Regions from separate parts of the Bradyrhizobium sp. USDA 4353 genome, predicted to be linked through region 1. Evidence: predicted binding sites of a transcription regulator. Region 1 holds the regulator's gene; each other region holds the start of a gene.
What was found. The regulator HrcA, encoded in region 1, represses chaperone genes, less so after heat shock. The targets are predictions, from matches to a motif close to GTTAGCACTCNCNNNNNGNGAGTGCTAAC.
Positions count from the first base shown of each region.

Region 1 (10,688 bases):
ACTTCAAAGGGCATTGATCCCAACAGGGGATAGGCCGTGCAAAACGTCGATTTGATATCGGGTGTGGTTCTGACAGCCTTTTGTTTTGCTTAACTATTCGTCGACAATATGAGTGAATCAGCACGGCCTGGGGGACGTGCGGTTGGGGAACTTCTGGCCGCTTCCGGCCGAACGTAGAGATGTCATGGTGGGCCCGCGTCATCCCAGTTCTCACGCTCCGGGACCCCATGGGGTTGCCCGGCGAACCGCGCTTGGCCTGATCCTCGGCGCACCGCTGCTGTCGGCCTGCTCCAATGTGCAGCAGGGCTTCAATCCGTTCGAGACGCCGACCGGGCCATCCGGCCCGCCGCAGCAGCCGGCTGTCGCGGGCAATGGCCAGGTCAAGGTCGGACTGATCCTGCCGCTGTCCGCCTCCGGCAATGCCGGCGTGGCCGCGCAATCAATGAAGAACGCGGCCGAGATGGCGCTCGCCGAGTTTCAGAACCCCAACATCCAGCTGCTGATCAAGGACGACGCCGGTAGTCCGCAAGGCGCGCAGCAAGGGGCGCAGCAGGCCTGCGACGAAGGCGCGGAGATCCTGCTCGGGCCGCTGTTCGCAGGCTCGGTGCCGCCGACCGCCCAGGTCGCGCGCACGCGCAACATCTCGGTGATCGCGTTCTCGACCGATTCGAGCGTGGCCGGCCGCGGCGTGTATCTGTTGAGCTTCCTGCCGGAGTCCGATGCGACGCGTATCGTCGACTACTCGGCCGGCGTCGGCAAACGCTCCTTCGCGGCGCTGCTGCCCGACAATGCCTACGGCACCGTGGTCGAAGGCGCGTTCAAGACCGCGGTCAGCCGCCGCGGCGGGCGCATCGTGGCGTTCGAGAAATATGCCGGCGACCGCACCATGGCGGTGCGCGCGGTCGCGCAGGCGCTGAGCGGCGCCGATGCGCTGCTGCTGGCCGATGACGGCGAATCCGTCGTCGCGACCGCGGATGCGCTGACGGCGGCCGGCGCGAACCTGCGCGCCGTCCAGCTGCTCGGCACCGGTCTGTGGGACAATCCGCGCGTCTACAACAGCGCCAGCCTGCAGGGCGGCCTCTACGCCGCCCCGGATCCCTCGGGCTTCCGTGCCTTCGCCGGCCGCTACCGCACGCGCTTCGGCGGCGATCCCGTGCGCACGGCGACCTTGGCCTATGACGCGGTGGCGCTGGTCGCAGCATTGGCGCGCACGCAAGGCGCGCAACGCTTTGCGCCGGACGTGCTGACCAACGCCTCCGGCTTCGCCGGCATCGACGGCCTGTTCCGTTTCCGCAGCGACGGCACCAATGAGCGCGGCCTCGCGGTGATGCGCGTCGGCTCTGGCGGCGGCCAAGCAGTCGCCGGCGCGCCGAAGAGTTTTAGCGCGACCTAAGGACGAGTACGTTCGTCAGGCAGCGAGATCGGCAACGACGGCGTCGAGCACAGGAAAGCCGTCCTGCGTCACGCGCAACCGGCCGTCCGGCTCGACGGCGATCGCGCCCTCCTCGCGCAGCAGCGCGATGCGGCGCGGATCGAGCGAGCGGCCGGAGATCGCGGCATAGCGCTTGGGATCGATGCCCTCGCGGAGACGCAGCCCCATCAGCAGGAATTCGTCGGCGCGCTCCTCGCTGTTGAGCAGATCATCGGTCATCACGCCGTGTCCGTTGGATTCGACGCGCATAAGCCAGGCTTCGGGCCGCTTGTCGGTCGCGGTGGCGTGCCGGACGCCGTCGATGTCGAGCCGGCCGTGGGCACCGGGGCCGATGCCGGCATATTCCTGGCCGCGCCAATAGACGAGGTTGTGCCGGCACTCCGCGCCGGCACGCGCGTGGTTGGAGATCTCATAGGCTGGCAGGCCGTGACGCGCGCAGATCTCCTGCGTCACGTCGTAGAGCGTACGTGAGAGACCCTCGTCCGGCGTCTTCAGCTTGCCGGCCGCGTGCAGGCCGTAGAACGGCGTGCCCTCTTCGATCGTCAGCTGATACAGCGACAGATGCTCCGCCGCCTCGCCGATCGCGCGCGACAGCTCCTCGGTCCACATGGCCGGCGTCTGGTCGGGCCGCGCATAGATCAGGTCGAACGAATAGCGGTCGAACGCGCCGCGCGCGATCGCCACCGCCTTCATCGCCTCCTCGGCCGTGTGCAGCCGTCCGAGCATCTTCAGCGACGCATCGTCCATCGCCTGGACGCCGAGCGAGACGCGGTTGACCCCGGCTGCGCGATAGCCCGCAAACCGCGTCGCCTCGACGCTGGTCGGATTGGCTTCCAGCGACACCTCGACATCATCTGCGACATGCCAGTGCTTGCCGATCGCGTCCAGAATGGCGCCGACCGTCTGCGGCTGCATCAGCGACGGCGTGCCGCCGCCGAGAAAGATCGAGCTGACGGTGCGCGGCCCAATGCGGGCGGCGGTGCTGGCGATCTCCTGCGCAAAGGCGCGAGCAAAGCGGTCCTGGTCGATGGCGGCGTGGCGGACGTGGCTGTTGAAGTCGCAATACGGACATTTCGACAGGCAGAACGGCCAGTGCACATAGACGCCGAACGCTTCGCTGTCAGCGCTGCTCAAGACAGATCTCCGCGAGCTTCACGAAGGCGCGCGCCCGGTGCGACAGGCCGAGGCCAAGCGGCGGCAGCCCGTGCTTCTCGAGGCTGGTCATCTCGCCGAAGGTGCGATCATGGCCATCGGGGAGAAACATCGGGTCGTAGCCGAAACCGGCGGTGCCGCGCGGCGGCCAGACCAGGGTGCCGTCGACGCGCGCCTCGACCTCCTCGATGTGCCCATCCGGCCAGGCCACGCACAGCGCCGAGACGAAATGCGCGGTGCGCTTGTCGGCGCTGGTGGCGCCGCGCTCCTGCAGCAGCCGCTCGATCTGGGCCATCGCTGCACCGAAATCCTTGCCCGGGCCGGCCCAGCGCGCCGAGTAGATGCCCGGCGCTCCGTCGAGCGCATGGACGACGATGCCGGAGTCGTCGGCGAAGGCCGGCAGCTGCGCGGCTTCCGCGGCGGCCACAGCCTTGATCCGCGCATTGGCCTGGAACGTGTCGCCGGTCTCCTCCGGCTCGCCCAATCCCAGCTCGCCGGCCGAGACGGCCTCCACGCCATGCGGCGCGAGCAGCTCGCGCATCTCCACGAGCTTGCCGGCATTGTGGGTCGCGATGACGATGCGCCCGGTGATCTGGCGATGGTTGCTGCTCACGCGACCGCCAGCTTCTGCAGATCGACCAGCCGGGCGACGCCCTTGCGCGCCAGCGCCATCAGCGCCAGGAACTCGGCCTCGGTGAACGGCGTCTTCTCCGCCGTGCCCTGCACCTCGATGATGCGGCCATCGCCGGTCATGACGAAATTGGCGTCGGTCTCAGCCTCGGAATCCTCGGCATAGTCGAGGTCGAGCACCGGCGTGCCGTTGTAGATGCCGCAGGAGATCGCGGCGACATTGTCGCGCAGCACCTCGGTCTTGATCATGTTGCGCGCCTTCATCCACTTGATGCAGTCGGCGAGCGCAACCCAGGCGCCAGTGATCGAGGCCGTCCGGGTGCCGCCATCGGCCTGCAGCACGTCACAGTCGACCGTGATCTGGCGCTCGCCGAGTGCCTCCAGGTCGATCGCGGTGCGCAGCGAGCGGCCGATCAGGCGCTGGATCTCGACCGTGCGGCCGGTCTGCTTGCCGGAGGAGGCCTCGCGGCGGGTGCGCTCCAGGGTGGCGCGCGGCAGCATGCCGTATTCGGCGGTGATCCAGCCGCGCCCCTGGCCCTTGAGCCAGGGCGGCAGCCGGTCCTCCAGGGTCGCGGTCACCAGCACATGGGTGTCGCCGAACTTCACCAGGCAGGAGCCCTCGGCGTATTTGACGACGCCGCGTTCCAGGCTCACAGGCCGCAATTCATCCGGTGCACGGCGGCTCGGCCGCATGATTCTCTCCGTGGAAAAGGCAAAAGACGGGGTTAAACGGCCTTGTAGGTGTCGAGCCCCGCAGCGGCAAGGCCTATCACGCCGGAACACGCCCACAAGACCGGCTTGCCACCGAGCCGCCGCATGGCCAAATTATATGCAGATGGGTGAGGAGGATATCTGGTGGCCCACCACGATCCGATCAACCTGATGACACCGCCGGCGGGGCTCGCGCAGCTCAATGAGCGCTCGCGCGAGATCTTCCGCCAGATCGTCGAGAGCTATCTCGCGACCGGCGAGCCGGTCGGCTCGCGCAACATCTCGCGCCTGATCGCGGTTCCCTTGTCGCCGGCCTCCGTGCGCAACGTGATGGCCGACCTGGAGCAGCTCGGCCTGATCTACGCGCCGCACACCTCGGCCGGCCGGCTGCCGACCGAAGCCGGCCTGCGCTTCTTCGTCGACGCCCTGATGCAGGTCGGCGACATGACGGAAGCCGAGCGGCAGTCGATCCAGAGCCAGCTTGCCGCGGTCGGCCGCGCACAGTCGGTCGAGGCCGCGCTGGACGAGGCGTTGACGCGGTTGTCCGGCCTGACCCGTGCCGCCGCCGTGGTGCTCACGGCGAAATCGAACACGCGGCTGAAGCACATCGAGTTCGTGCGGCTGGAGCCGGAGCAGGCGCTCGTCGTGCTGGTCGGCGAGGACGGCCAGGTCGAGAACCGCGTGCTGACCTTGCCGCCGGGCGTGCCCTCGTCGGCGCTGACCGAAGCCTCGAACTTTCTCAATGCGCGGATCCGCGGACGCACGCTGGCGGAGGCGCGGCTGGAGCTCGAGACGGCGCTCGCGGCCGATCGCGCCGAGCTCGATCAACTGACGCAGAAGGTCATCGCGGCCGGTGTCGCGAGCTGGTCCGGCGGCGACAGCGACGATCGTCAGCTGATCGTGCGCGGCCACGCCAATCTGCTCGAAGATTTGCACGCGCTCGAGGATCTCGAGCGTGTCCGCCGGTTGTTCGACGATCTCGAGACCAAGCGCGGCGTCGTCGATCTGCTCGGGCGCGCGGAGAGCGCCGAGGGCGTGCGCATCTTCATCGGCTCGGAGAACAAGCTGTTCTCGCTGTCGGGCTCGTCGACGATCGTGTCGCCTTATTCGGATGCGACGGGACGCATCGTCGGCGTGCTCGGCGTCATCGGTCCGACACGGCTGAACTATGCCCGCGTCATTCCGACGGTCGATTATGCCGCCCGCCTGCTCAGCCGGCTGATGGGTGGCTGATCTCGAACATGGTTAATCCGACGCCGGCGCCGCCGTCAGGCTGCGCTTGATTTTCAGCGCCCAAAGCACGATATCCCGCCCGACATCCCCCAGAACCCGCCGAACTTGCGAGAAGTCTGTCCATGACCGATCCCGACCTGCATCAGAACGATCCGGAAAATCCTGCGCAGGCCAGCGAACCCGTCGTCTCGAAGCCCTACATCATGCCCGATGACCCCGAGACCGGCTCGGCCGAGGCCTTGGCGAAGGAGGCGGCCGAGGCGCGCGACAAGATGCTGCGCACGCTCGCCGAGATGGAGAATCTGCGCAAGCGCACAGCACGCGAGGTCGCGGACGCCCGGATGTACGGCATCACCGGCTTCGCCCGCGACGTGCTCGACATCGCCGACAATCTGCAGCGTGCGCTCGATGCCGTCCCGGCCGAGACGCGCGCCAATGCCGATGCGGGCCTGAAGTCGCTGATCGAAGGCGTCGAGCTCACCGAGCGCTCGCTGCTCAACACGCTGGAGAAGAACGGCGTCAAGAAGTTCGATCCGACGGGGCAGAAGTTCGACCCCAACTTCCAGCAGGCGATGTACGAGGTTCCTGATCCGTCGGTGCCGTCGGGCACCGTGGTGCAGGTCGTGCAGGCCGGCTTCATGATCGGCGAGCGCGTGCTGCGCCCGGCGCTGGTCGGCGTCTCCAAGGGCGGCGCCAAGGCGGCACCGGCCGCGAGCAACGACCAGTCGAACAGCGCGGCCTGAGGCGGGCGCCGCCAACGACCCATCAACTCATGCGATGCGGGGCGCCCATCCAGTTCGGATGTGACGCCCAAGCGTTTTGAACAGCGTTTTGAACCCGGTGTTTCCGCTCCGCCAGACCCGCAAGCGGTTCGAGCCCGGTGGTGACGAGCGTGCGCTGCGCCCGGCAGGCCGCAGCACATCGTGCCTTAACCAACCTCCGCTAGCGTGGGCCCTCACTGGCAGAGGACCGTCCCATGAGCCCCCCGATCGACGCCGTGACGCGCCAAACCCTGGCTCCGCCGACGCATGAGCGGCTGGCTGTCACGCCGTGGCTCCTGATCGGCGTCGTGTTCATCGTCGCCATCCTGCTGCGCCAAATCGTGCCGTTGAACACCGATGTCAGCTGGCTGCTCGTCGTCGGCGAGCGCATGCTCGACGGCCAGAAGCTCTACCGCGAGATCATCGAGATCAATCCGCCGATGGCGGCGTTCGCCTATCTGCCCGGCGTCGCGCTGGCGCGCGTGCTGCACGTCGATGCGCGGCATGTCATCGACGCGCAGCTGCTGTTGCTTGCGTCAGCCTCGCTCTATGCGGCGTCGCGCATCATCCGGTTGTCGCCGAGCCTCGCTGCGCTGAATTGGGGGCCGTTCGCGATCTGGGCCGCGGCGGTCGTGACAATCCTGCCGATGCACGTGTTCGGCCAGCGCGAGCACATCGCGACGCTGACATTCCTGCCGGGCCTCGCCGTGTATGCGTTGCGCAGCCATCGCGATCCGGTCCCGGCCTGGGCGGTCCTGGTGGCCGGCATCGGCGTCGGCATCACCCTGGCGTTCAAGCCGTTCTTCACCTTCCCGGCCGCGTTCTGCATCCTGGCCGCCGCCATGCGCGCGCGCAGCTGGCGTCACCTGTTCGCGCCGGAGAACATCATCGCCGGCCTGATCGTGTCGGCGGTGAGCGTCGGGACCTATCTGCTCTATCCCGAATACTTCACGGTGACATATCCGCTGGTGCGCGACACCTATCTGTCATGGTCGATGTCGCCGTCGGCCATCTTCGTCAACGTGGCGACGCTGCTCCTCGTCGTCGCGCTCGCATCGATCGCGCTGACACGCCGGAGCGGCCGGTTCGAAGGGCCGCTGCTCGTCCTGGTCCTGGCGTCGATGGGATTTGCGATCTCGTTCTATCTGCAGCGGCGCGGATGGCCGTATCATTCCTATCCGATGGTCGCGATGGCCATGTTGACGATGGGCTATGCGATGCTGGTCGGCGGCGATGATGGCGGCCCGGTGCGCCGCGCGAGCGCGGCGTCGATGTTGATCCTGACGGCAGCCTTCGCGCTCGGCCTGCAATGGTTCAATCTGCGCGTCGATGTCGGGCCGATCCCCGAGGCGATCGCCCGGCTGAAGCCGCATCCGCGGCTGCTGGTGCTGAGCGGCGAGGCGGCGATCGGGCATCCGCTGGTCCGCGACATCGGCGGCACCTGGGTGTCGCGGCAGGAGAATCTGTGGATCCGCGAATTCGTCCGGCTGACGCGCGAACGAACCACGGTCGATGCGGCGACCGAGGCCAGGCTGGAGGGCTATCTCGCGCTGGAGCGCAACTGGCTGGTCGAGGATTTCAAGGCGGGCAAGCCCGACATCGTGCTGGTCGACAATCTGCGCGATGGCTGGGGTGACTGGGCCCGGGCCGACGCCGAGCTGCAGCAGCTGCTCAAGCCTTATCGACTCGTGGCAACGGTCGAGGGGGTCGACATCCTCGAACGGACGGAGTGACTATTTCTGCGCAACGCCGATCGCGAAGGTATAGGGCACGCGCGAATAATCGTCGTGAAGCTCCAGCGTCACGCGGCTGAAGGCGCTGCGCAGCAGGTCGTAATAGCCGGCGCGGTCGCGGACGAAATCGCCGCGATCATTGTCGAGCAGCCATTTGGCAATCCGCGACTGTCCCTCGCGGTAGCAGCCGTCGAGCGTGAACAGCGCGCCGTCGGCCGCGAGCACGTCGCGAATGTTGGCGAGCGTGGTCTTCAGCTCGTCATCACCGATGTGGTGCAGCACGCCGTTCATCATCACGACGTCGGCCCCGGCGAACTCGCGCGCGGCGTCCGCATCGAAGTGCCGGCAATGGAACGCGCCGAGATGGCCGAACGACCGCTGCGCATGGGCGATATAGGCCTCGTCGACGTCGAACCCGGTGTAGTCGATGCCTTCGGGCAGATGGCGCAGGATGTAGCCGGGGCCGCAGCCGATATCGATGATGCGCATGCCCGGGCGCAAGGTCAGATAGTCGCGGATCGCCTTGATCCGCGCGCCGAAGAAGCCGCCGGCGTTCTGATAGGCTTGGTACAGCGCCGGATGCTTCAAGAGCTCCTTCACGAGGAGGCCTCCTCATAGGCCGAGCGGCGCAGCTCCGGTCCGGACTGTGCGAGCAAGGTGTTGAGGGGCGGGCTCTCGATCTCCTCCAGCGCATCGGTCGATAATTGTGGCACCCGGCCGCGCCGTTGGATCTGCGAGATCAGGAACAGCGGCCGGTTCTTGGACTGGATGTAGATCCGCCCGACATATTCGCCGATCAGGCCGAGCACCAGCAGCTGCACCGAGGAGATCATCACGACCAGCAGGGTCAGGCTGGTCCAGCCCGGCACGGTGCCGGAGAAGATCCAGCTGATCACGGCGCCGATGCCGACGAAAGTCAGCCCGGTCGTCAGCAGCGCGCCGACATAGGTCGCGATCCGCAACGGGACCATCGAGAAGCTGACCAGCGCGTCGGCGGCGAAGCTGATCATCTTCAGCAGCGGATATTTGGTGCTGCCGGCGAAGCGCGGCGCGCGGTCGTATTCGAACGCCACCTGCTTGTAGCCGAGCCAGGCCACCATGCCGCGGATGAAGCGGTCATGCTCCGGCATCTGCACGAGCTGGTCCGAGATGCGGCGGCTCATCAGCCGAAAATCGCCGGTGTCGACGGGAATCTGCACGCGGGTGAGCCGGGCGAGCAGGCGATAGAAGGCTTCCGCCGACCATGTCTTGAACCGGGTCTCGCCGGCACGGCTGCGGCGCTGGCCGTAGACGACGTCGGCGCCTTCGCGCGCCATCATCTCGTACATCGGGGTCAGCAGCTCCGGCGGATCCTGCAGATCGGCGTCGATCACCAGCACGAGGTCGCCACGCACGGTCGAGAGCCCGGCGGTGAGCGCCAGCTGATGGCCATGATTGCGCGCGAGCTTGACGGCGACGACGTTGCGGTCCTCGGCGAGCAGCTGATTGATGATGCCCCAGGTGCCGTCGGTGGAGCCGTCGTCGACCAGGATCAGCTCGAACCGGGTGCCGCACAGCGCACGCGCCGCCGCGGTCGTCCGGCGATGAAATTCGCGCAAGCCGTCGGCCTCGTTGTAGCAGGGCACAACGATCGAGACGAACATCTTGCCGGGGCGCGGCGTCTCGTCCTGCTGCTCGGTCAAAGGGAAGGCCTCGTGCGACCCCGACGGGGGTTCGGCTGCGCAGCGAGTGTCGGTCAGGGGCAGTTAATTGTTCTTCAATTCCGCGCCTCCAGGCGGCCAGATTCGCGGCTGCGCGATGCGCGCGAACGGCGACGCAGACCTCCGGTTAAGCATTTGCCGGCTATTGAGGGTGGGTCGACTGGTGGCAGGCCAAAGGCCGCTATCGACCACCTCGTGTCAGCACTGGACCGCGGACGATGGACAAGGCCGAGTTTGACCGTTTCGCTGACGCCTATGAGGATCAGCACCGTGCCAACGTCGCGGTGACCGGCGAGGGTCCGGAATATTTCGCGGAGTATAAGATCAGGCTGCTGCGCCGGATCGTCGATCGCAGCGGCGTCGACGTGTCGCAGATCTGCGATTTCGGCGCCGGCATCGGCAACTCCATCCCGTTCTTCAGGCGGTATTTCCCAGCGGCGGCGCTGACCAATGCCGATGTCTCCGAGCGCAGCCTGGCGCTGGCGCGGCAGCGCCATCCCGGCGGCGGCGAGAGCCTGCTGATCGAGCAGGATCACATTCCCTGCGAAGCCGGCCGTTTTGACGTGGTGTTCTCCGCCTGCGTGTTTCACCACATCCCGCATGACCAGCATGCCGCCTGGCTGCGCGAGCTGCACCGGATCACCCGGCCGGGCGGCCTGATTGCGGTGTTCGAGCACAATCCGCTCAACCCGCTCACGGTGCGCGCCGTGAACACCTGCCCGTTCGATGAGAACGCCGAGCTGATCCTCGCCCGCGACCTGGCGCGGCGTCTCCACGACGCGGGCTGGCGCGCGCCGCGCACGCAGTACAGCCTGTTCTTCCCGCGCGCCCTCGCCTGGCTGCGGCCGCTGGAGGAGATGCTCGGCTGGCTGCCGCTCGGTGCCCAATACGTCGCGCTGGCGCGTAAGGCCTAGGCTGAAGTCCGTCGAGGCGGCGTGCCCGGTCGTGGCCGCGCCGCCGAGGATTTGGCGTCCTCTCTAATCCCATCACCCCCAAAGAGACTGCCACGTCCGGGTCGCCCCACGGCTCCGGACAGCTCGGTGGCGCGTCCTTGCCATCCCCGACTCCAAGCTCCGTAAACCACAGATTGTCGCTGAGGGAAGAAGCAATCCGTTAAAGGTGTCGACGTATGGTCCGTAGATCTACGGGGGCGGGACCATGACGATCAATGTCGACGCGGATGGCGGCCTGGCGCTGCCGGCGCTGCAAGCCACCGACCGGTGGTCGCGCCTGCCCGTCGTGACGATCCTTCTCGTCCTGGTTGCAACCGGCCTGCCGATGCGGCATGTGGTGGCCGCCAATACCGATGTCAGCTGGCTGCTGATCGCGGCTGAGC
Region 1 is NZ_JBSSGB010000001.1:1,605,391-1,616,078, reverse strand. Features, by position in the region: gene ACVILH_RS07230 (penicillin-binding protein activator) at 185-1,393, shown strand; gene hemW (radical SAM family heme chaperone HemW) at 1,409-2,566, opposite strand; gene rdgB (RdgB/HAM1 family non-canonical purine NTP pyrophosphatase) at 2,553-3,197, opposite strand; gene rph (ribonuclease PH) at 3,194-3,907, opposite strand; gene hrcA (heat-inducible transcriptional repressor HrcA) at 4,070-5,158, shown strand; gene grpE (nucleotide exchange factor GrpE) at 5,281-5,901, shown strand; gene ACVILH_RS07200 (hypothetical protein) at 6,135-7,652, shown strand; gene ACVILH_RS07195 (class I SAM-dependent methyltransferase) at 7,653-8,252, opposite strand; gene ACVILH_RS07190 (glycosyltransferase family 2 protein) at 8,249-9,295, opposite strand; gene ACVILH_RS07185 (class I SAM-dependent methyltransferase) at 9,571-10,266, shown strand; gene ACVILH_RS07180 (hypothetical protein) at 10,511-10,688, shown strand, end outside.

Region 2 (10,688 bases), 1.1 Mb from region 1:
CGTCCTCGTCCAGCCGGTCGGCCAGCTGCGGCAGGCCGACGGCGACGAGCACGTCCTTGATCTGCTCGGCGCCGAACGCGTCCGTCCCCGCCGGATACACGATCGCGGCCTTCAGCGTGCCGATCGGGAAGTACGGCCGCTGCGGCAGCATCATCAGCTTGGCATGGCCGGGCACGCTGATCGCCCCGGTGCCGAACGGCCAGACGCCGGCAATGGCGCGGAACAAGGTCGACTTGCCGGCGCCGGACGGCCCCGTGAGCAAGGTGCGCTCGCTGCTCTTGATGCTGAACTCATCGGCCACGATCAGCGGCAGGCCGTTGGGCAGCTTGAGCAGCAGCTGGGCGAGCTCGATCGCGTCGCCGGCATGGCCGACGACATCGATCGTCTGCGGCTCCTCGGCGAGCTTGGCGGCGCTCGCGATCGACATCTCGAAGCCGTCGAGGCGGGCGACGGTCGAGCGCCACTCGGCCAGATAGCTATAGGTGCTCACGAAAAAGGACAGCGCGCTCTGCACGCTCGAAAAGGCCGATGCCGTCTGCATCATGCCGCCCAACTGGACCTTCTTGGCGAAAAAGGCGGGGGCGACGATGACGTAGGGAAAGATCGTGGCGACCTGCGAGTAGCCGCTCGTGACCGCGGTCAGCCGCTTGGTCCGGCTCATGATCTTGTACCAGTTCTGCACGACATGACCGTACCGGCCCGCCAACAGGCGATGCTCGGCGGCCTCGCCGCGCAGCACCGCGATCTGCTCGGAATTTTCGCGAACACGAACCAGATTGAAGCGGAAGTCGGCTTCGAAGCGCTGCTGCTCAAAATTCAGGTTGATCAGCGGCGATCCGATCCAATGCGTCAGCGCCGTGCCGGCGACCGCGTAGATCAGGGCCGCCCAGACCAGATAGCCGGGGATGTGGTACTCCGTGCCGAACAAAATGAGCGGCGCCGCCTCCGAGAGGCCCCAGAGGATGACCACGAACGAGGCCAGGGTCACCACCGAGCTGAGCAGGTTGACCACGATGTAGAGCGTCTTCTCGACGAACAGCTTCACGTCGTCCGACATGCGCTGGTCGGGGTTGTCGGCCGCGTCGCCCTTGAGCTGCATGCGGTAGTGATTGGCGTTGTCGAGCCATTGCCGGAGGTAGGTCTCGGTCATCCACCGCCGCCAGCGGATCTGCAGCCATTGTTGGAGGTAGAGCTGATAGATCGCGAGCACGATGAAGGTCGTCGCGAGCAGGGCGAAGATCCCGATCTCCCGGATGAAGCTGTCCCAGTTGTACTCCTGCAGCGCGTTGTAGAACCGGTTCTGCCACTGATTGACCAGCACGTTGATCGCGACCAGCGCGAGCTCGATGGCGATGACGGCGGCGAGCAGGATGCGGCCGGCGACCTTGTCCTCGGAGCGGAAGTAGGGAATGGCGATCCGCCACACGATGGCGAGGGTCGAGCGCAAATTGTTCACAGAGGGACTGCTCCTGAAAAAAGGGCTTAATGGGCTGACCTGGAACGAGAATTCCGCACCCTGGGACGCCTGTCTAGACGAAAGTCGTAAGGGAGCCGGCGCCCACCGGCTTGTCGGTCATATGCGGCAAACCGTAGCATGCTGCATACAAGAGGCACGGTGGCCGCTGCCAGATTTCGCGAGAATTTGAGCAGAGTGGGGCGTTGCCGCGTTTGTGATCTGGTTTTCGGGCCGGCCCGTCCGGTCTGGCCGCCGGACCGGACAGACCTGATCCGCCCCGCCGGACCGGGTCCAACAACAACAATTGGGGGGAGACGTCGTCATGTGGAATCAAATCTACGACCCGTTGGGCAGCCCGGCGCTGTCGACGCTCGCTGCCGCCGTGCCGGTGGTGACGCTGCTGGTGCTGATCGCCAGCGGCAAGGTGAAGGCGCATATCGCCGCGATCATCGCGGTGATCCTGACCAACGTCATCACCATCTTCGTCTTCACGATGCCGGCCAACATGTCGATCCGCGCGACGCTTCTCGGCGTCGTCACCGGCTTCTTCCCGATCGGCTGGATCGTGCTGAACGTCATCTTCCTCTATCAGGTCACCGTCTCGACCGGGCGCTTCGAGCTGTTGAAGCGGGCGATCGGCGGCGTCACGGAAGACCGCCGGCTGCAACTGCTGCTGGTCGCGTTCTCGTTCGGCGCCTTCTTTGAAGGCGCGTCCGGCTTCGGCACCCCCGTGGCCATCACCGGCGCCGTGCTGATCGGCCTCGGCTTCTCGCCGCTCGCGGCTTCCGGCCTGTCGCTGATCGCCAACACCGCGCCCGTCGCCTATGGCGCGCTGGGCACGCCGATCCAGGGCTTGGCCTCGGTGACGGGTCTCGACCCCTATATCCTCGGTGCGATGGTCGGCCGGCAGCTGCCGGTGTTCTCGCTGATCGTGCCGTTCTGGGTGATCTGGGCGTTCGCGGGCTGGAAGGGCATGAAGGACGTCTGGCCGGCGATCCTGGTCACAGCCGTCTCCTTCGCCGTGCCGCAGTTCCTGATCTCGAACTACATCAATCCATGGATCGTTGACATCGGCGCCTCCTTGATCTCGATGGGCGCGCTGATCCTGTTCCTGAAGGTGTGGCAGCCGAAGCAGCTGTGGCTGTCCCCGGCATTGCGCGGCCGTGACGAATCGGCAGCGACGATGGCGGCGGCCAAGCCGCTCGACCGCACGCCGCTGACGCAAGCCGAGCTGTGGGGCGCGATGCTGCCCTGGATTATCGTCTGCATCATCATGCTGATCTGGGGCAACGGGGCATTCAAGGCCTGGGCGAACGGGATCTTCTCCTGGAACTATCCGGTGCCCGAACTCGACAAGCTGATCTACAAGGTTCAGCCGGTGGCGGCGAAGCCGACGCCGGAAGGCGCTGTGTTCTCGTTCACCTATCTGACCTTCACCGGCACCGGCATGCTGATCGCGGCGATCATCTCCGGCTTCCTGATGGGCGTCGGACCGGGCAAGCTGATCGCCGAATATGGCCGCACCATCCGGCTGTGCGCGATCTCGCTGATCACGATCTCGGCGATGCTCGCGATTGGCACGCTGACGCGGCTGTCCGGCGTCGACGCCACCCTCGGTCTCGCCTTCGCCGCGACCGGCGTGCTGTATCCGTTCTTCGGCACCTTGCTCGGCTGGCTGGGCGTGGCGCTGACGGGATCGGATACGGCCTCGAACGTGCTGTTCGGCAATCTGCAGAAGATCACCTCCGAGCAGCTTGGCCTGTCGCCGATCCTGATGGGCGCGGCCAACTCCTCGGGCGGCGTGATGGGCAAGATGATCGATGCGCAATCGATCGTCGTCGCCTCGACCGCCACCAACTGGTACGGCCACGAGAGCTCGATCCTGCGCTACGTCTTCCTGCACTCGATCGTGCTGGCCTGTCTGGTCGGCCTGTTCGTGACCTTGCAGGCCTATGTCTATCCGTTCACCGCGATGGTGCTGAAGTAGCGCTGGGGATTGCGACGCAAACGGCTGGTGACAAGAGCCCCGCGCTGCGCCGGCAGCGCGGGGTTTGCTATGTTTGGAACACAATTGTGCGGGAGCCGTGCTGGCCGCCATCGAGTCGATCGCCTACAAGGCGGCTTCGTTTGCGTGATGATCGATCGAGAGGAAAGATGCGAGTTGTGAAGCGGGCCGTTGTCGGCATGGTCGCGGCCTTGGTGATGTCAGCCGGGCCGGTGGCCGCGGCGGAGGAGTTTCCGTTCGGCATGGAAATGACGCTCGATGCGCTGCCGCAAGCAGGCTCGAAGCGGGTGCCGGATCTCGACATCGGCGACCACGGCGAGACCGTGCTGGAGCTCTGGTGCAAGGGCGGCAAGGGCCAGTTCTCGGTCGCCGGCAACACCATCGTGTTCATCGCAGGCCAGATCGAGGATCGTAACTGCCCGGCGGCGCGCGCCCAGGCCGACGACGAGCTGATCGCGGCGCTCAGCGCGGCGACCAACTGGAAGCGCCAGGGTGACTTGATCACCTTCATCGGCCCGAAGACGCTGCGTTTCCGGCTGAATACGAATTGAGGAGAGACCGCCGCTTCTAATCGTAGTGACGCATCATCGAAGTGGAGGCCCCGCTGCCACCCTCCCCTGGAGGGGGAGGGTCGGCTCATAGGCGCGAAGCGCGTGTGAGCCGGGGTGGGGTGATCTTTCCACTCGCACCGGTGTCCGCGGTTCACCCCACCCCGCTCGCCCGCTTCGCGTGCGATCGACCCTCCCCTCCAGGGGAGGTTGAGACCGAGATCGCGGCGCCTGTCGTGCTATCATCGAGCGATGGTCGCGCAGTGCGGCCGCCCCCCTTCTCCCGACGATCCAAGAGAGAAGGATGAGTTTCGGTGCGACTGAGCAGCCTTGGGCCAGTCCCGCTGTCACCCTCCCCTGGAGGGGGAGGGTCGGCTCACGTTGAGCGAAGCGAAATGTGAGCCGGGGTGGGGTGATCTCTCCACTCGCACCGATGTCCGCGGTTCACCCCACCCCGCTCGCCCGCTTCGCGTGCGATCGACCCTCCCCCTCCAGGGGAGGGTGCGACCGAAATCGCGGCGCCTGCCGTCGGGCTCGCCTTACTTCCAGACCGAGTTGTCGGCGTCCCAGCGCTTGGCCTTGAAGACCTTGGCCAGTTCGTCGATGGCGCCGCCGTCGTCGCGGGTGTCGCTTTCCTCGTCGCCGGAGGATTCGTCCGACAGGATCAGCTTGGCCGATGAGCTCTCGTCCACGGTGGTCGTGGTCGGGCTGCTGATCCACAGCATCAGCGCGTCCGCGCCGCCCGGCTTGTCCGTGGAGACGAGGCCGGTGACCTCGATGACATCGGTCAGCTCGAGCGAGGGCATCAGCTGGCTCGGCCGCTTCAGGGTCAGCTTCAGCTTGCCGGTGACCGGGTTCCAGGACGCGCTGGTCGGCTTGGCGTTGTAGGTCTTGGCGAGCACGTCGGAGATCGCGTTCGCCAGCTTGTCGCGGTTGATCTTGTCGCCGTCGCGCCAGTCAGCGGCCGCGAAGCGGATGGTGCGGTCCATCTCGACGGTGCCGGCTGTCCAGCCGGCGGTGACGACGCCGTTGGTGGCCCGCGCCTTGGCGATCAGCGCGCCGGCGCGCTCGGGGTCCACGGTCATGCTGATGGTTTGCTCGCCCGCGCGCAGCGCGTCGCAGCCGACAATCAGGCTGGAGAGAGAGACCTCGACATTCTCGCCCTTCAGGCTCTTCAGGAAGTCGGGCACCGCATCGAGCTTGAGGCGAACGGAGACCGCCTCGGGCGAAACGTCGGTGAAATCCTTCGGCTGCGCGCTGATGCCGTCGTCGGTCGACTGGCTCTCCTGGAATTCCTTCTCGCTGACATCCGAGTTGTCGGTCGAGGCGACCTCGGTGACGGTCTTGCCGATCGCGATCTGGCCGCGGAACTCGAAATTGTCGCCGGTCGGCTTGCGCGTGAGCTTCACCGTCACCGGCTCCTTGGCGCCGTTGCTCTGGGTCGCGCCGGTCAGGGTCTGGCCGTTGACGGTGAGGGTGACGACGAAGCGGTCCTTGCGGTCCGAATTCTTGGCGACGGGATAGCAGACGTCGAGGGTGGCCGCGGTGACCGTCTTGCCCTGGCGCGTCTCCTTGAGGATCACGTCGGCATTGCCGTCCATCAGGCCATCGATCGAGGTGAAATAGCGGGTCTCGTTGGCGGGAGCGGCCTTGGTCCCGCTCTTGCTCTGGGCCCAACCGAGTTCCGGCGCGGCCGCTGCAATCACGGCCAACGCAAGCAAAATAGCGCGCATCTGAAAATCCTTGTGGGAGCGGAATCGGCGGCTAGCTGTAGCGCCAATTGGCCATCACTGCACCCCCACAGGGACACTCCGCCAAAAAGAAGGCCGCCCGGAGGCGGCCTTCGTGACGTCTTGGTGAAGGAGGCTTGGTGATGATGGTTGGGCTTAGAAGCCCATGCCGCCCATGCCACCCATGCCGCCGCCGGCCGGCATCGCCGGCGCCGCGTCCTTCGGCAGCTCGGCGACCATGGCCTCGGTGGTGACCAGGAGGCCGGCGACCGACGAGGCGTCCTGCAGCGCGGTGCGGACGACCTTGGCCGGGTCGATGATGCCCTTGGCAACCATGTCGACATAGTCCTCGGTCTGGGCGTCGAAGCCGAAGGTCTCGGACTTCTCCTCCAGGATCTTCCCGACCACGATCGAGCCTTCGACGCCGGCGTTCTCGGCGATCTGGCGCATCGGAGCCTCGAGCGCCTTCAGCACGATGTTGATGCCGGCCTGGACGTCCGAGTTCGGGTTGGTGATGCGGCCGACCGCCTTCTTGGCGCGCAGCAGCGCCACGCCGCCGCCGGGGACGATGCCTTCCTGCACCGCGGCGCGGGTCGCGTTGAGGGCGTCCTCGACGCGGTCCTTCTTCTCCTTGACCTCGACCTCGGTCGCGCCGCCGACGCGGATCACCGCGACGCCGCCCGCGAGCTTGGCGAGACGCTCCTGCAGCTTCTCACGGTCGTAGTCCGAGGTGGTCTCCTCGATCTGCGCCTTGATCTGGCCGACGCGCGCCTCGATGTCGGCCTTCTTGCCGGCGCCGTTGACGATCGTGGTGTTCTCCTTGTCGATCACGACCTTCTTGGCGCGGCCGAGCATCTTGATGGTGACGTTCTCGAGCTTCATGCCGAGGTCGTCCGAGATCAGCTGACCGCCGGTCAGGATCGCGATGTCCTCGAGCATGGCCTTGCGGCGGTCACCGAAGCCCGGCGCCTTGACGGCGGCGACCTTGAGGCCGCCGCGCAGGCGGTTCACGACCAGGGTGGCCAGCGCCTCGCCCTCGACGTCCTCGGCGATGATCAGCAGCGGACGGCCCGACTGCACGACGGCTTCGAGCACCGGCAGCATGGCCTGCAGGCCCGACAGCTTCTTTTCGTGCAGCAGCACGTAGACGTCGTCGAGCTCGGCGGTCATCTTCTCGGCATTGGTGACGAAGTACGGCGAGAGATAGCCGCGGTCGAACTTCATGCCCTCGACGATGTCGACCTCGGTCTCCAGCGACTTGTTCTCCTCGACCGTGATCACGCCCTCATTGCCGACCTTCTGCATCGCCTGGGCGATCATCTTGCCGATCGCGGCGTCGCCGTTGGCGGAGATGGTGCCGACCTGGGCGACCTCGGCGGAGGAGGCGACCGGCTTGGCGCGCTTCTCGATGTCCTTGATGACGGCGGCCACCGCGGTGTCGATGCCGCGCTTGAGGTCCATCGGGTTCATGCCGGCGGCAACCGCCTTGGCGCCCTCACGGACGATGGCCTGGGCGAGCACGGTTGCGGTGGTGGTGCCGTCGCCGGCCAGGTCGTTGGTCTTGGAGGCGACCTCGCGCAGCATCTGCGCGCCCATGTTCTCGAACTTGTCCTCGAGCTCGATCTCCTTGGCGACGGTGACGCCGTCCTTGGTGATGCGCGGAGCGCCGAAGCTCTTCTCGATGACCACGTTGCGGCCCTTCGGGCCGAGCGTCACCTTGACGGCGTTGGCGAGAATGTCGACGCCGCGCAGCATGCGGTCGCGCGCGTCGCCAGAGAATTTGACGTCCTTGGCTGCCATTTGAAATCTCTCCTGGAGTGGACCTCGACGGCCAGGGGCGTGATCGCCGGCCTGTCGCCTGAACGAGGTTGAAAAACGCTGGTGGCCCGGGGCGGCCGGGAGGCCGCCCAGAGCTGTTCGGATCAGGCGGTTCGGATCAGGCGACGACGCCCATGATGTCGGACTCCTTCATGATGAGGAGCTCCTCGCCGTCCAGCTTGACCTCGGTGCCGGACCACTTGCCGAACAGCACGCGGTCGCCGACCTTGACGTCGAGCGGGGTCAGCTTGCCGCTCTCGTCGCGGCCGCCCGGGCCGACGGCGACGACTTCGCCCTGCGAGGGCTTTTCCTTGGCGGAGTCGGGGATGATGATGCCGCCCTTGGTCTTCTCTTCAGCGTCGATGCGCTTAACCACGACGCGGTCGTGCAGGGGACGAAACTTCGATTTAGCCATGACAGGTCCCTTTGCGGGTGCTTTGGTAGGTGATCGTCTGGATTTCTGAATCCGGCCACATTTGGCGCCCAGTTGGGGCCACGAGACTCGGGGCTTTAGCAATCAAGCCCTCCGAGTGCTAAAGGCCATCGCCGGAATATGGCTTGCCGCTGTTCCTGTCAAGCAAGGGGCACCGGTTAAGCGGTTGTTCAGGCTGTTAGGGGGATGTTGTCGCGGGCCAGACATGTTAGTGGAGCGGCGTCGTCATCCGACGTCATTGCTCTGATGCGCGTTTTGCGCTTGGTTGCCGGACGGGGCAGCCACGATCTTGTTCCTAAGGGGATGCCATGACGAGTTCACGGTGCGCGCGGCCGGTTGCCAATCTCGCGATCGCGTCAGCGCTCACAATGCTGCTGGGAGCGTGCGGCGGCGGCTTCAATTTGTCGCCCTCCAGTCCGGCGCCGCCGGAGGTGGCTGTGGAGCCCGAGGTTCCGGCGACGATCCGCGCGGAGGACCTCGTGGGCAAATGGGGCCTCGCGGCCTACAACAATCCCAACGACCGGGCGCGCACCGAGAAGATGGCGCTGGCGCAGTGCAAGCAGCCTTACGTGATCGGCGCGGGAACCTCCGGCGGCGTCATCATGCATCTGGCGGACCAGGCCACCCCGCAGGAGCTGCGCCTCAAGGGCTCGGCCAGCGGCAAGAATTACATCGGTCCCGCCGGTCCTCCCGGCGGCGAGCAGGACCGCGAGGTGGTCTCGTTCGACGGCAGGGTGCTGATCACCCGCTTCGTCGACAAGGATGCGGCCACCCGCTACCAGACCATGGTCTATGTCCGCTGCGGACCGCGGGCCTGAGCTCCGCTCGCCCGGCCAGACTAGACCAGACAAACGAAAAACGCCGGCGTTCCGCCGGCGTTTTTGTTGGGGCTGAGGAGCGAGGGCCGCTCAGTTGAACATCGCGTCGATGTCGTCCTGCGAGGCGTGGCCGACATCGCCTTCGGCCTTCGGGCCGTTCAGCAGCCTGGCGTCGCCCTCGCGGGTGTCGACGATCGGCGGCACATGCGCCTTGATGGCATCCACGCCACCCCAGATGTCCATCATCACCACGATGTGGTGCTCGATGAACTTCATCGTGGTCATGACCTTGTTGATGCGCTGGCCGGTCAGGTCCTGGAAGTTGCAGGCCTCGAAGATCGAGACCACGCGCTCCTGGATGTCCTCGCTGAGGATCTTCTGCTGGTCGGCGGAGTCGACCTTGCCGAGCGCGCTGGCGGCCTGGTCGATCGCCTCGGCCGCTTCGAGGATCTGCTGGGTGGCCTGCTCCGTGCCGCCGACGACGGCGCCAAGCTCGCCATTCACCTTGGCCATCTCCTCGCCGTTGAAGCTCTTGGCATGAAGCGTGGCGATCTCGCCCTTGGTGCGGTTGATGGCGTCGTGGATCAGGTCGAGCTCGACCTTGAGCTTCTCGCACTGCTCGATCTGCGCGCGATAGGTCTCGAGCAGCGCGCGCGCCTCGGCGACCTCGCGCTGGGCTGATTCCTCGATGGCCGCGGCCGTCGAGTTGCTCCCGCCGCTGCGCATCGCATTGGCCATCTGGGCGCGGATGGCGCGGAGCTCGTCCATGATTTCCTTGTGGTTGGGGCCGATCTCGCCACCCACGAAGTCGGGCTCCGGCATATGGCCGACGATTGCTTCTTCGATACGGAAACGCTTGCGAACAGCCATGATAGTATCCCTGACCTCTTGTTGGGCTCAGTTCTACGCTGTGGCTATTTAACATCGCGTTCACGCCAGGAACTGCGGCGGCGCAACGCCTGCGTGCGCCTGATACGAACGATTAACCAAGCTCCGCCGCGCTTCACGCAAAATAAACGCTAGCTATCAAATCAGCGCTTCGCTGCGGCGATGGTGAATCCCGGAGGCCTCTGCGTTTACCAAAGCGATCGGGTTTTGCTCTTTATTGACGATACGCGGGCGGCGTTGCCGCCTGCGCGCGGCGAACAGTCTTCAGACGAAACAGTACAGAGTACGTCGATGTTCAGATCATTCTCTACAGCGCTGCTGGCCGGCGCATGCGTCCTCTATTGCGGTGTGGATCGGGCTGCGGCCCAGGGATTTCAGCAGCCGACGGTGATCTATAGCGGGCCGCCGCAGCAGACGGCGCCGGTGCGCACCGCCTATGTCGAGCGCTCGCGGATGGGCGGCGGCTTCATCGAATTCCTGTTCGGCGATCCCCAAGGCGTCCGCGGCGCTCCGCCCCCGCAACAGCCCATGTATCAGCAGCAGCCGTCCACCTATGGGACGCAGCCGGCGATGCCGGGCGTCGTGCCCCAACAGGGATATCCTGACGAGGAGGCGTATGAGCAGACGCAGCGGCCGCTCGATCCGAAATACGAGAAACAGGTCGTTGACTATGACGGCAAAGAAAGGCCGGGCACGATCGTCATCGATACACCGAACAAATTCCTCTACCTCGTGCAGGGGCAGGGCACGGCGCTGCGCTATGGCATCGGCGTCGGCCGTCCGGGCTTCACCTGGTCGGGCGTGAAGACCATCTCCGCCAAGCGCGAATGGCCGGACTGGACGCCGCCGCCGGAGATGCTGGCGCGCCGGCCCGATCTGCCGCGGCACATGGAGGGCGGGCCGCAGAACCCGCTCGGCGCCCGCGCGATGTATCTGGGCTCGTCGCTCTATCGCATCCACGGCTCGAACGAGCCCTGGACGATCGGGACCAA
Region 2 is NZ_JBSSGB010000001.1:506,066-516,753, reverse strand. Features, by position in the region: gene ACVILH_RS02385 (ABC transporter ATP-binding protein/permease) at 1-1,456, opposite strand, end outside; gene ACVILH_RS02380 (L-lactate permease) at 1,779-3,443, shown strand; gene ACVILH_RS02375 (META domain-containing protein) at 3,641-4,012, shown strand; gene ACVILH_RS02370 (hypothetical protein) at 4,549-5,742, opposite strand; gene groL (chaperonin GroEL) at 5,896-7,539, opposite strand; gene groES (co-chaperone GroES) at 7,676-7,972, opposite strand; gene ACVILH_RS02355 (hypothetical protein) at 8,299-8,808, shown strand; gene ACVILH_RS02350 (protein phosphatase CheZ) at 8,899-9,678, opposite strand; gene ACVILH_RS02345 (L,D-transpeptidase) at 9,988-10,688, shown strand, end outside.
Region 2: groES (co-chaperone GroES) is a predicted target of HrcA. The motif match lies at 8,067-8,095, and genes of this name have one in related genera.

Region 3 (10,688 bases), 4.8 Mb from region 1:
GACTTCCACTGCCGAGAGCATGATCCGCCGCAGCCCCATCGGCCTCGACATCGACGCGCGGAACAATGCGCATCGCGGCACCGCCGCGCGGCCGCGGTGGCTGATCCTCGCGATCGAGCTGGCGCAGCGCACCGAGGATGTCGGACAGACGAAGCGGCCTCGCGATGCCCGGGATCTTGCGCAGGCCCGGCTGCGATTCGACCGCATACATGTCCGACGCCCAGGATGACAGGATCAGCCGCTTCTCGGCTCGCGACAGCTTCGCATCGTTCAACAGGTCCGTCGGGGATGCGTAATGCGAGACCGGATGGAAACCGGCGCCGCTTGCGGTGATCGAAACACGGTGATCGCTCATAGCGTGTCTCCTCCTCCACTCCTTTCACAACAGAAGAATGATGCCGCGACGCGGGCGACGATGCAGCCCGCGTCGCGGGTCAAAAACCTCAAGCAGCTCTCGACTGCGCGATCTGCTCGGCGGGCGCGGTGCCGATGGCGATGCGACGCGGCTTCATGGCCTCGGGGATCTCCCGCACCAGCTCGATCCGCAGCAGGCCGTTGTCGAACGCGGCGTTCGTCACCTGCACATAGTCGGCCAGATTGAACTGCCGCTTGAAGGGCCGCGACGAGATGCCCTGATACAGGTACTCGCGGGTTTCCTTGTCGGCCTTGCGGCCCTCGACCGTCAGCACATTGTGCTCGGCCGTGATGGTGAGCTCATCCGGCGCGAAGCCGGCCAACGCCAGCGAGATCTGATAGCGGTCGTCGCCGATCCGCTCGATGTTGCAAGGGGGATAATTGTCCTCGACGGCGCGCTGGGTCTCGTCGAGCAGGCTGAACAGCCGGTCGAAGCCGATGGTCGAACGCCACAGCGGGCTGAAATCATACGTCCTCATAACCAAGTCCTCCAGGGAGCAAGATGGATACGAAGGAGCGCCGGGCCGATGCAGGACTACTTCTGAGAACCAGACAACCGGTCAGCGCCCAGATCATTGCCGGGCCCGAAAGGCACCCGGCGCCGCCGAAGCGGCGACAAACGACTTAGAAAAACGTCGGGCTGTTTCAAGAGCCTCAAGCCATTTTTTTTGCCACGAGCCGGGCGGTATCTCCAGGCGTCACGCTGCCACAGCCGACAGCCGCTGCAACCGCATGGTGGCCTCGCGCAATACGCTGACCAGCCGCTCGCGCTCGCGCGGATCGATGTCGCCCCGCGACAGCACGGCCTGGCAATGCGCGACGACGCGCTGCTCGCTTTCGATGAGAAACCGCGTCAGCCGTCGCGGATCCGCGATCGGCATGACCGAGGTCGGATTTGGCGGCGGATGATTATACTGCCACGCAGCCATGTTGGCCCTGCAAAGGCTTCTGCGCTGCACTGAGACCGGGCGGCGCGACAGCGCCCAACCGCACCTCCCGTCGACCGTCGATCCATCCACGCGCCGGCCGCGCTCTGGCGATTGTGGCCGGCTCTGTACGGATTGCGGTCGTAGCTCTGACTGATAGCTGCGCGTTGTGGCCGATCCACGGCCAGCGGCGGCAGCAACTAACTTTCTTTTGAAGGGCCGTGACGGACGGCGCGTCAGGCAGTCCGTCACGGCTGAGAGCGATCAGTAATCCATCGCCGGAGCGGCTGCGGCTTCCGTCTTCTTCGGCTTGTCAGCCACCAGCGCCTCGGTGGTGATCAAGAGCGAGGCGACCGAGGCCGCATCCTGCAGCGCGGTGCGGACCACCTTGGCCGGGTCGATCACACCGGCCTGCACCAGATCCTGGTACTCGCCGGTCGCGGCGTTGAAGCCCCAGCTGTAGGTGTCCTTCTCCAGCAGCTTGCCGACCACCAGCGAGCCGTCGTCGCCGGCGTTCTGCACGATCTGCCGCACCGGCACCTGGATGGCGCGTCGGATGATCTCGACGCCAGCCTTCTGGTCGGCGTTGGCGGTCTTGATGCCGTCGAGCACCTTGGTGGCGCGCAGCAGCGCCACGCCGCCGCCGGGCAGGATGCCCTCCTCAACGGCCGCGCGGGTGGCGTGCAGCGCGTCGTCGACGCGGTCCTTGCGCTCCTTGACCTCGACCTCGGTGGCGCCGCCGACGCGGATCACCGCGACGCCGCCGGCGAGCTTGGCCAGCCGCTCCTGCAGCTTCTCGCGGTCGTAGTCGGAGGTGGTCTCCTCGATCTGCAGCTTGATCTGCTGCGCGCGGGCCTCGATGTCCTTCTTGGCGCCGGCGCCGTCGACGATGGTGGTATTCTCCTTGTCGATCACGACCTTCTTGGCGCGGCCGAGCATCGACAAGGTCACGTTCTCCAGCTTGATGCCGAGATCCTCTGAGATCGTGGTGCCGCCGGTGAGGATCGCGATGTCCTCCAGCATGGCCTTGCGGCGATCGCCGAAGCCCGGCGCCTTGACGGCCGCGATCTTCAGGCCTCCGCGCAGCTTGTTGACGACGAGCGTCGCCAGCGCCTCGCCCTCGACGTCCTCGGCCACGATCAGCAACGGCTTGCCGGACTGCACGACGGCCTCCAGCAGCGGCAGCATGGTCTGCAGACCCGACAGCTTCTTCTCGTGGATCAGGATGTAGGGGTCCTCGAGCTCGACCCGCATCTTCTCGGAGTTGGTGACAAAATACGGCGAGACATAGCCGCGGTCGAACTGCATGCCCTCGACCACCTCGAGCTCGGTGTCGAGGCTCTTGGCCTCCTCCACCGTGATCACGCCCTCATTGCCGACCTTCTGCATGGCCTCGGCGAGGAAGCGGCCGATCTCGCTGTCGCCATTGGCCGAGATGGTGCCGACCTGCGCGATCTCGTCATTGCTGGTGATCTTCTTGGCGTGCGACTTGAGGTCCTTGACGATGGCGTCGACCGCCAGGTCGATGCCGCGCTTGAGGTCCATCGGGTTCATGCCGGCGGCGACGGACTTCGCGCCTTCCTTCACGATGGCCTGGGCGAGGACGGTCGCGGTGGTGGTGCCGTCGCCGGCGAGATCGGCGGTCTTCGAGGCCACCTCGCGCACCATCTGCGCGCCCATGTTCTCGAACTTGTCCTCCAGCTCGATCTCCTTGGCGACCGTCACGCCGTCCTTGGTGATGCGCGGCGCGCCGAACGATTTCTCGATCACGACGTTGCGGCCCTTGGGACCGAGCGTGACCTTGACGGCATTGGCGAGGATGTCGACGCCGCGCAGCATGCGGTCGCGCGCGTCGGTGGAAAACTTCACGTCCTTGGCAGCCATGTTCGTCGTCTCCTTTCTCGTATGACTGTCAGTTCCGAGGAATCACGCGGCCTTCTTGGCCGCGGCGGGCTTGTCGACAATGCCGAGCAGGTCGCTCTCCTTCATGATCAGGAGATCCTTGCCGTCGATCTTCACCTCGGTGCCCGACCACTTGCCGAACAGCACGCGGTCGCCTGGCTTGACGTCGAGCGGCACCAGTTGCCCCTGCTCATTCCGCGCGCCCGGCCCCGCGGCGACGATCTCGCCCTCCTGCGGCTTCTCCTTGGCGGTGTCGGGAATGATGATGCCGCCCTTGGTCTTCTCCTCGGCATCGATACGGCGCACGAGCACGCGGTCGTGCAATGGACGGAAATGCATGCACATCCTCCTTCACAAGATCAGCGATGTCATAAGCCTCGGGTCCCATGAGGCCCCCGGGCGAGCAACGACCTAGGAAAGCCGAACTTTTCGTTCAAGAGGGTCACGCAAAATTTTTGGCACTCGGTGGGAACGATTGCCAGGACGGCTCTTGACCGCGGCAGCCGTCCTGACCAGTTCTACGGGCGCCAAAATCCGCCCCCGTCCGTCGAGGAAAAAACGATGCAGATTCTGCGTTGTCTCCGGCCTTTGGTCCTGCTGCCGGCGATCCTGCTCTCCCTCCTGGCTGCCCCCGCTCTCGCCCAGATCCCCGATCTCAAGCTTGGCCGCGTGCCGACGCTGGCGCCGCTGGTCAAGGAGGTGACGCCCGCCGTCGTCAACATCTCGGTCGAGGGCAAGGTCCGGCAGGACAATCCGCTCTATCAGGACCCGCTGTTCCGCGACTTCTTCGACGTGCCCAAGCAGGTCGAGAAGCAGATCAGCGCCACCGGCTCAGGCGTGATCGTCGATGCGGCCAGGGGCTACGTGATGACGGCCAACCATGTCGTCGAGCACGTCACCACCGCCCAGATCCGCACCAAGGACGGCCGCAAATTCTCCGCGCGCCTGGTCGGCCGCGATCCCGCCACCGACATCGCGCTGCTGCAGATCAAGGACCCGACAGAGCTGAAAGCGATCGCGATGGGCGACAGCGACGCGCTGGAGGTCGGCGATTTCGTGATCGCGGTCGGAAATCCCTTTGGTCTCGGCCAGACCGTCACCTCCGGCCTCGTCAGCGCGCTCGGCCGCACCGGTCTCGGCAAGCAGGGCTATGAGGATTTCATCCAGACCGATGCCGCGATCAATCCCGGCAATTCCGGCGGCGCGCTGATCAATCTGCGGGGCGAGCTGGTCGGCATCAACACCGCGATCATCTCGCCCGGCGGCGGCAATGTCGGCATCGGCTTTGCCGTGCCGATCAACATGGCGCGGCGGGTGATGGAGCAGCTGGTCGCCAACGGCCGCGTCGATCGCGGCCGCATCGGGGTCACCCTGCTCGATCTGGATTCGGCGGCGGACGGCCGCGTCGTCGGCGCGCGGGTCGCCGATGTGAGCGTGGGCTCGCCCGCCGAACGGGCCGGCCTGCGCAAGGGCGACATCATCGTGAAGGCCAACGACATGCCGGTGCGCAGCGCGACCCAGGTGCGCAATCTCATCGGCCTGACGCCGGTCGGACAGCGCGTCCGCCTCGTGTTCGAGCGCGACCGCGCGCTCGGCAATGCGACGGTCGAGGTCGCTCCGATCGCGGAGGAGCGTGCCCGCGTGCGCACGTCGGGTTGAGGATGGCTCGGCCCTCAGCCTGAACGGCACCGATTCAAGTCAAATTTTACCGTCCATCAAGCATGCAGTCAGACGAGGATACCTCCCTAAAGACCTGTTAAGTGCCATGCGGCTTATTGCAACCCCGCGGAGGTATTGACATGCGGGGTGATGGTCTGGCTTTCAGTTTGCCACGCTGGCGCGTGACGCGCTGGCTGGCAGACCCGGGACATCCGGTGTCACCGGATATCCGCCTGGCGTTGACCGGCGAGCTCTATGGCTGCTGGTCGGTGTTCGCCGGCGGCGCCGTCAACACCGTCGCCGTTGCGGCCGCGCTGGCGCTGCGCACGCCGACCGCCCTCTTCATCGGCTGGCTCATGCTCGAAGTCGCGATCTGCCTGTCGCGGCTGATCGTCATGATCATCTCCTATCGCCGCGCCCGCCGGCAGCTCGCGACGCCGACCGACATCCACATCCTCCTGGCCGTGGCATGGAGCGCCAGCGTCGGCTTCGGCGTCGGCATCAGCCTCGCCTCCGGCGACTGGATCGCGGCGTCGCTCGCCTGCATCTCCTCGGCGGCCATGGTCGGCGGCATCTGCTTCCGTAATTTCAGCGCACCGCGCCTGGTCGGCACCATGATCCTGTGCAGCATCGGCCCGGTCATCCCCGGCGTCGCCATCTCGCACGAGCCGCTGCTGTTTGCGATGTATCTGCAGATGCCGGTCTACTTCCTCGCCATGACCGGCGCGGCATTCCGCCTGAACAAGATGCTGGTGGCGGTCATGCATGCCAAGAGCGAGAGCGATGCGCAGGCGCGGCGCGATCCGCTCACGGGCTTGTCCAACCGCGCCGGCCTGATCGACGCCCTGCAAAGCCGTCTGTCCAGCAGGGTTCAGGGGCAGCAGAGCTTCGCCGTGCTCTACCTCGATCTCGACGGCTTCAAGCCGGTCAACGACACCTTCGGCCACGCCGCGGGCGATGAGTTGCTCAAGACCGTCGGCAAGACATTGCGGAGCATCGTCTCGCCCTCTGACGTCATCGCCCGGATCGGCGGTGACGAGTTCGTCGTCCTTGCCACCGATCCGGATATCGATCACGCCCTGGCGCTCGGCGAGCGCCTCATCGAGGTGATGACGGCTCCCATCGCGCTGCCCGGCGGCGCGCGTGTCAACATCGGCATGAGCATCGGCATCGCGGCTGCGCCCGATCACGGCAGCGATCCGGAATCCCTTCTGTTCGCCGCGGATGCGGCGCTCTATGAAGCGAAATCGAGCGGAAAATCCTGCTGGCGACTGGCCTCCGCCGAGGCCAACCTCGCAGCGCTGCGCAAGATCGCAGGTCGCGATCTCGCGCAGCCGGTCGCCAGTGCGGCTTGAGCTGACTTGCGCGACATCCGCGCTCTCTCCACACGATCATTCCGCGCTCTCGCGTTCGCGCGCCCGGAATGACGGGCGAGTGCGGCGTTCACTCTCCCATCACACCAGCATGACCAAGAGGCGAGCCGCCCGCCCTACCGCGGCATCTCCGCGAGCGCGGCGAGGATGCGGGCCCAGGAGCGGATGCCCTTGTGGTAGCTCTTGAGGTCGTACTTCTCGTTCGGCGAATGGATGTTGTCGTCGTCGAGGCCGAAGCCGACCAGCAGAGAGTCCAGGCCGAGCGTCTTCTTGAAGTCGGTGACGATCGGGATCGACGCGCCCGAGCCCATCAGGATGGTCTCCTTGCCCCACTCCTCGGTCAGCGCCTGCTTGGCAGCGGCGAGCGGCTTCATGGTCCAGTCAAGCGCGATCGCGGCGCCCGCGGAGTGATCGCCGAACTCGACCGCGCAGTCGCCGGGGATGCGAGCCGACACGTAGTCGCGGAACGCCTTGCGGATCTTCAGGGGATCCTGACCTTCGACCAGGCGGAACGACACCTTCGCATGCGCCAGCGACGGAATCACCGTCTTGGAGCCCTCGCCGATATAGCCGCCCCAGATGCCGTTGATGTCGCAGGTAGGGCGCGACGAAATCTGCTCGATCAGCAGGCGATCCTTTTCGCCGGCGGGAATCGACAGCCCGATCGGCTTCAGAAAGCTCTCCGGCGTCAGGTTCAGCTTCTTCCATTGCTCCAGGACTTCCGGCGGCACGTCCTTCACGCCGTCATAGAAACCAGGAATGGTGATGCGACCATCCGCATCGAACAGTCCGCCGAGCACCTCGGTCAGCACGCGGATCGGATTGCGCGCACCGCCGCCGAACACGCCCGAATGCAGGTCGCGGTTGGCGGCCTTGATCTTGATCTCTTCATAGAGAAGACCGCGCAACGAGGTCGTGATCGCCGGCGTGTTCGGGTCCCACATGCCGGTGTCGCAGACCAGCGCGAAATCGGCCTTGAACTCGTCCTTGTTGGCTTCGAGGAACGGCACGAAGTTCTTCGAGCCGACCTCCTCCTCGCCCTCGATCACCACGGTGATGTCGAGCGGCAGCGACCCCGTCACCTTCTTCCAGGCGCGGCAGGCCTCGACGAAGGTCATCAGCTGGCCCTTGTCGTCCTCGGCGCCGCGCGCGACGATGATCTTGCGGCCGTCGGCGTGGTCAGTGACCACGGGCTCGAACGGCGGCCGGTGCCACAGCTCGAGCGGATCGACTGGCTGCACGTCGTAATGGCCGTAGAACAGGACATGCGGCTTGGCCGCACCATGGCCGTTGCTCTTGCCGACGACCGCCGGGTGGCCGGCGGTCGGGCGCACCTCGGTGGCGAAGCCGAGCGTCGCGAGATCCTTGGCCAGATGATCGGCGGCCTGCTTGCAATCCTCAGCGAAGGCCGGATCGGCCGAGATCGACTTGATGCGGATCAGCTGGAACAGCCGGTCCAGGCTGTTGTCGAAATCGCCATCGATGTGGTCGAGCACGGATTGAAGCTGCGCATTGGCCATGGCCAAGAGATCCCTTCGCTGGTGACGCCTGTTGGCTCGCTTGTAGCCCCGTTGCGCGCTCGGGACCAGCGTGATGCCGTGAGCATCACGCTGGCGATGCCGGCATGGCTCAGCGCCGCAGCAATCCGCCGAGCGCGCCGCGCACCAGGGAACGGCCGATCGAGCTGCCCAAGGAGCCGCCGACCTGCTTGCCGAGATCGGCGGCGATGCCGCCGACAACCTTGTCGGTCACCTGGCGCGCGACGTTGCGCGCGATCACCTGCGTGGTCGAGAGCTGGCCGCGCTTGACGTTGGTACCGAAAATCGTCGCAGCGAGATTACCGATCGTGCCGAGCACGCCACCGGACGAGCCTTCTGTGGTTGCCGCCTTTCCGGCGATCCGCTGCTGCAGGAGTTCATAGGCGGACTCGGCGTCGATCTCTGTATCGTACTTCCCCTTCACCGGGCTTGCCGCGATGATCGCCTTGCGCTCCTCCGGCGTCACCGGCCCAATCCGCGCCGACGGCGGCCGGATCAACACGCGTTCCACCATGGCCGGCGTGCCGTTGCCTTCGAGGAACGACACCAGCGCCTCGCCCTTGCCGAGCTCGGTGATCACCTTGGCGGTATCGAGCTTGGGATTGGGACGGAACGTGTCGGCGGCGGCAGCCACCGCTTTCTGGTCACGCGGCGTGAACGCGCGCAGCGCATGCTGCACGCGGTTGCCCAATTGTCCGAGTACGCGATCGGGAACGTCGAGCGGGTTCTGCGTGACGAAATACACGCCGACGCCCTTGGAGCGAATGAGACGCACCACCTGCTCGATCTTGTCCAGCAGCGCCTTCGGCGCATCGTTGAACAACAGATGCGCCTCGTCGAAGAAGAACACCAGCTTCGGCTTGGCGACGTCGCCGACCTCCGGCAGCTCCTCGAACAGCTCGGACAGCATCCACAGCAGGAAGGTCGCGTAAAGGCGCGGGTTCTGCAGCAGCTTGTCGGCGACGAGGATGTTGATCATGCCGCGGCCTTCGCGGTCGGTCTTCATGAAGTCCGTCAAGGTCAGCGCCGGCTCGCCGAAGAACTTCGTGCCACCCTGGTTCTCCAGCACGAGCAACTGGCGCTGGATGGTGCCGACGGTCGCGCGCGTGACGTTGCCGAACGATTGCGCGGCTTTCCGGATCGGCGCCAGCGGATCTTCGGCTGCATCCGCGCCCTTCTTCGCTTCCGGGATGATGGCATCGAGCAGCGCGCGCAGATCCTTCATGTCGATCAACGCAAGCCCGTTCTCGTCGGCGACACGGAACGCGACGTTGAGCACGCCTTCCTGGACATCGTTGAGGTCGAGCATGCGTGCGAGCAGCAGAGGTCCCATCTCGGTGACCGTCGCGCGCACCGGATGGCCCTGCTCGCCGAACACGTCCCAAAATACCGTCGAGAACTGATCGGGCTGATAGGTCAGTCCGAGCTCCTGCGCGCGCTTGACGATGAAGTCCTTGGCCTCGCCGGTCTGCGAGATGCCGGAGAGATCCCCTTTGATGTCCGACGCGAAGACCGGAACACCGGCGCGCGCAAAGCCTTCGGCCATCACCTGCAGCGACACGGTCTTGCCGGTGCCGGTCGCGCCCGTCACGAGGCCATGGCGGTTGGCGAGTGCAAGCGTCAACCAGGCCGGCTGCTCGCCGGCACCTACGAGAATCCTGTCGTCGGTATCAGCGAGTGATTTTCCGGATGGTGCCATGTTGATCCGTCTCTCGATCATGTTGTTGCGCATCGCACGATGGAGCCGCGCCTTGCCTGCGGCGTAACATACTTCAGTTTCACTGCCTGGAACCAGCCGCAGAGCCCCTCACCGCCGCGAACTCCATGCCGCATTCATACCATCGGCGCTGCGCGACGTGCGGGTTTCATCCGCAAATTGGCCATCGGGTCTTGCATCGCTGCAACAGTTGATCCGCGATCGCGAATCGATTCGCGCGCGACGCGGGGTGGTCGCTTGTAATTCACGGATCGTCCGATCAAGATGAATTCAGCGAGAGGACATCCGGTCGGGGGGCCCGATGGAGACGGGGTTCACATGGACGAGTTGTTTGAGCCGCTGGCTAGAACGGCCGGCATCGCTACAGTCTTGGCCGAAGTGTCAAGACATCATTGTTCAGAACGTTTTTTTATCGACCAGATTTTTGTTGAGGGTCTGTGCAACGATAAGCCGCAGCGGCAGTTTGCTACCCGCTCGATTTCGGGCAATGACGCGCAGGCAAACGATTTTGCGACCGACGGACACCCCGCCCTTGAACTTTCCGGGTTCTTCCAAGACCAAACCGGAACGGACCAGATGATCACGATGCGGTTGGGCACGCGAGGCCTGAACCAGTTCGTTTGAAGCACCTTCGCGCGCCGAGTCTCATGACATATCCGATCACCGAACTCGAAGGCATGACGACCTTCTATGCCTCCAAGCTGAAGGCTTTGGGCATCCGCACCACCGACGCGTTTCTCGAGGCTGCCCGCACCGTCAAGGGGCGCAAGGCGCTGGCCGCCAAGACCGGGATCAGCGAGCAGCAATTGCTGGAATGGGCCAACGTCGCCGACTACATGCGCATCCCCGGCATGGGCAAGGCCAAGGTCTGCCTGGTGCGTGCCGCCGGCGTCACCACCGTCCGCGAGTTGGCGCACCGCAACCCCGCCAAGCTGGCGCAGAACATCAAGGAAGTGAACACGCGCCGGCAGCTGGTTCGCATCCTGCCCTCGGAAAAATCCGTCGGCCAGCTGATCGAGAAGGCGCGCCGGCTGGAGCCGAAAATCAGCTATTGAGCAGTCTTTATCCGGCTGCATCGGCCTTGTGCGGTGCGACACCTTGACTTGGGGGTAGCAACCGCGCAAAGCGGCGGCCATGAGCGCAATTTTGCCGCACCCTG
Region 3 is NZ_JBSSGB010000001.1:6,433,035-6,443,722, forward strand. Features, by position in the region: gene ACVILH_RS29275 (hypothetical protein) at 1-355, opposite strand, end outside; gene ACVILH_RS29280 (Hsp20 family protein) at 444-893, opposite strand; gene ACVILH_RS29285 (hypothetical protein) at 1,113-1,343, opposite strand; gene groL (chaperonin GroEL) at 1,605-3,224, opposite strand; gene groES (co-chaperone GroES) at 3,267-3,581, opposite strand; gene ACVILH_RS29300 (trypsin-like peptidase domain-containing protein) at 3,804-4,901, shown strand; gene ACVILH_RS29305 (diguanylate cyclase domain-containing protein) at 5,042-6,256, shown strand; gene ACVILH_RS29310 (M20/M25/M40 family metallo-hydrolase) at 6,391-7,794, opposite strand; gene ACVILH_RS29315 (helicase HerA-like domain-containing protein) at 7,904-9,511, opposite strand; gene ACVILH_RS29320 (hypothetical protein) at 9,848-10,153, shown strand; gene ACVILH_RS29325 (DUF4332 domain-containing protein) at 10,177-10,584, shown strand; gene folP (dihydropteroate synthase) at 10,664-10,688, shown strand, end outside.
Region 3: groES (co-chaperone GroES) is a predicted target of HrcA. The motif match lies at 3,697-3,725, and genes of this name have one in related genera.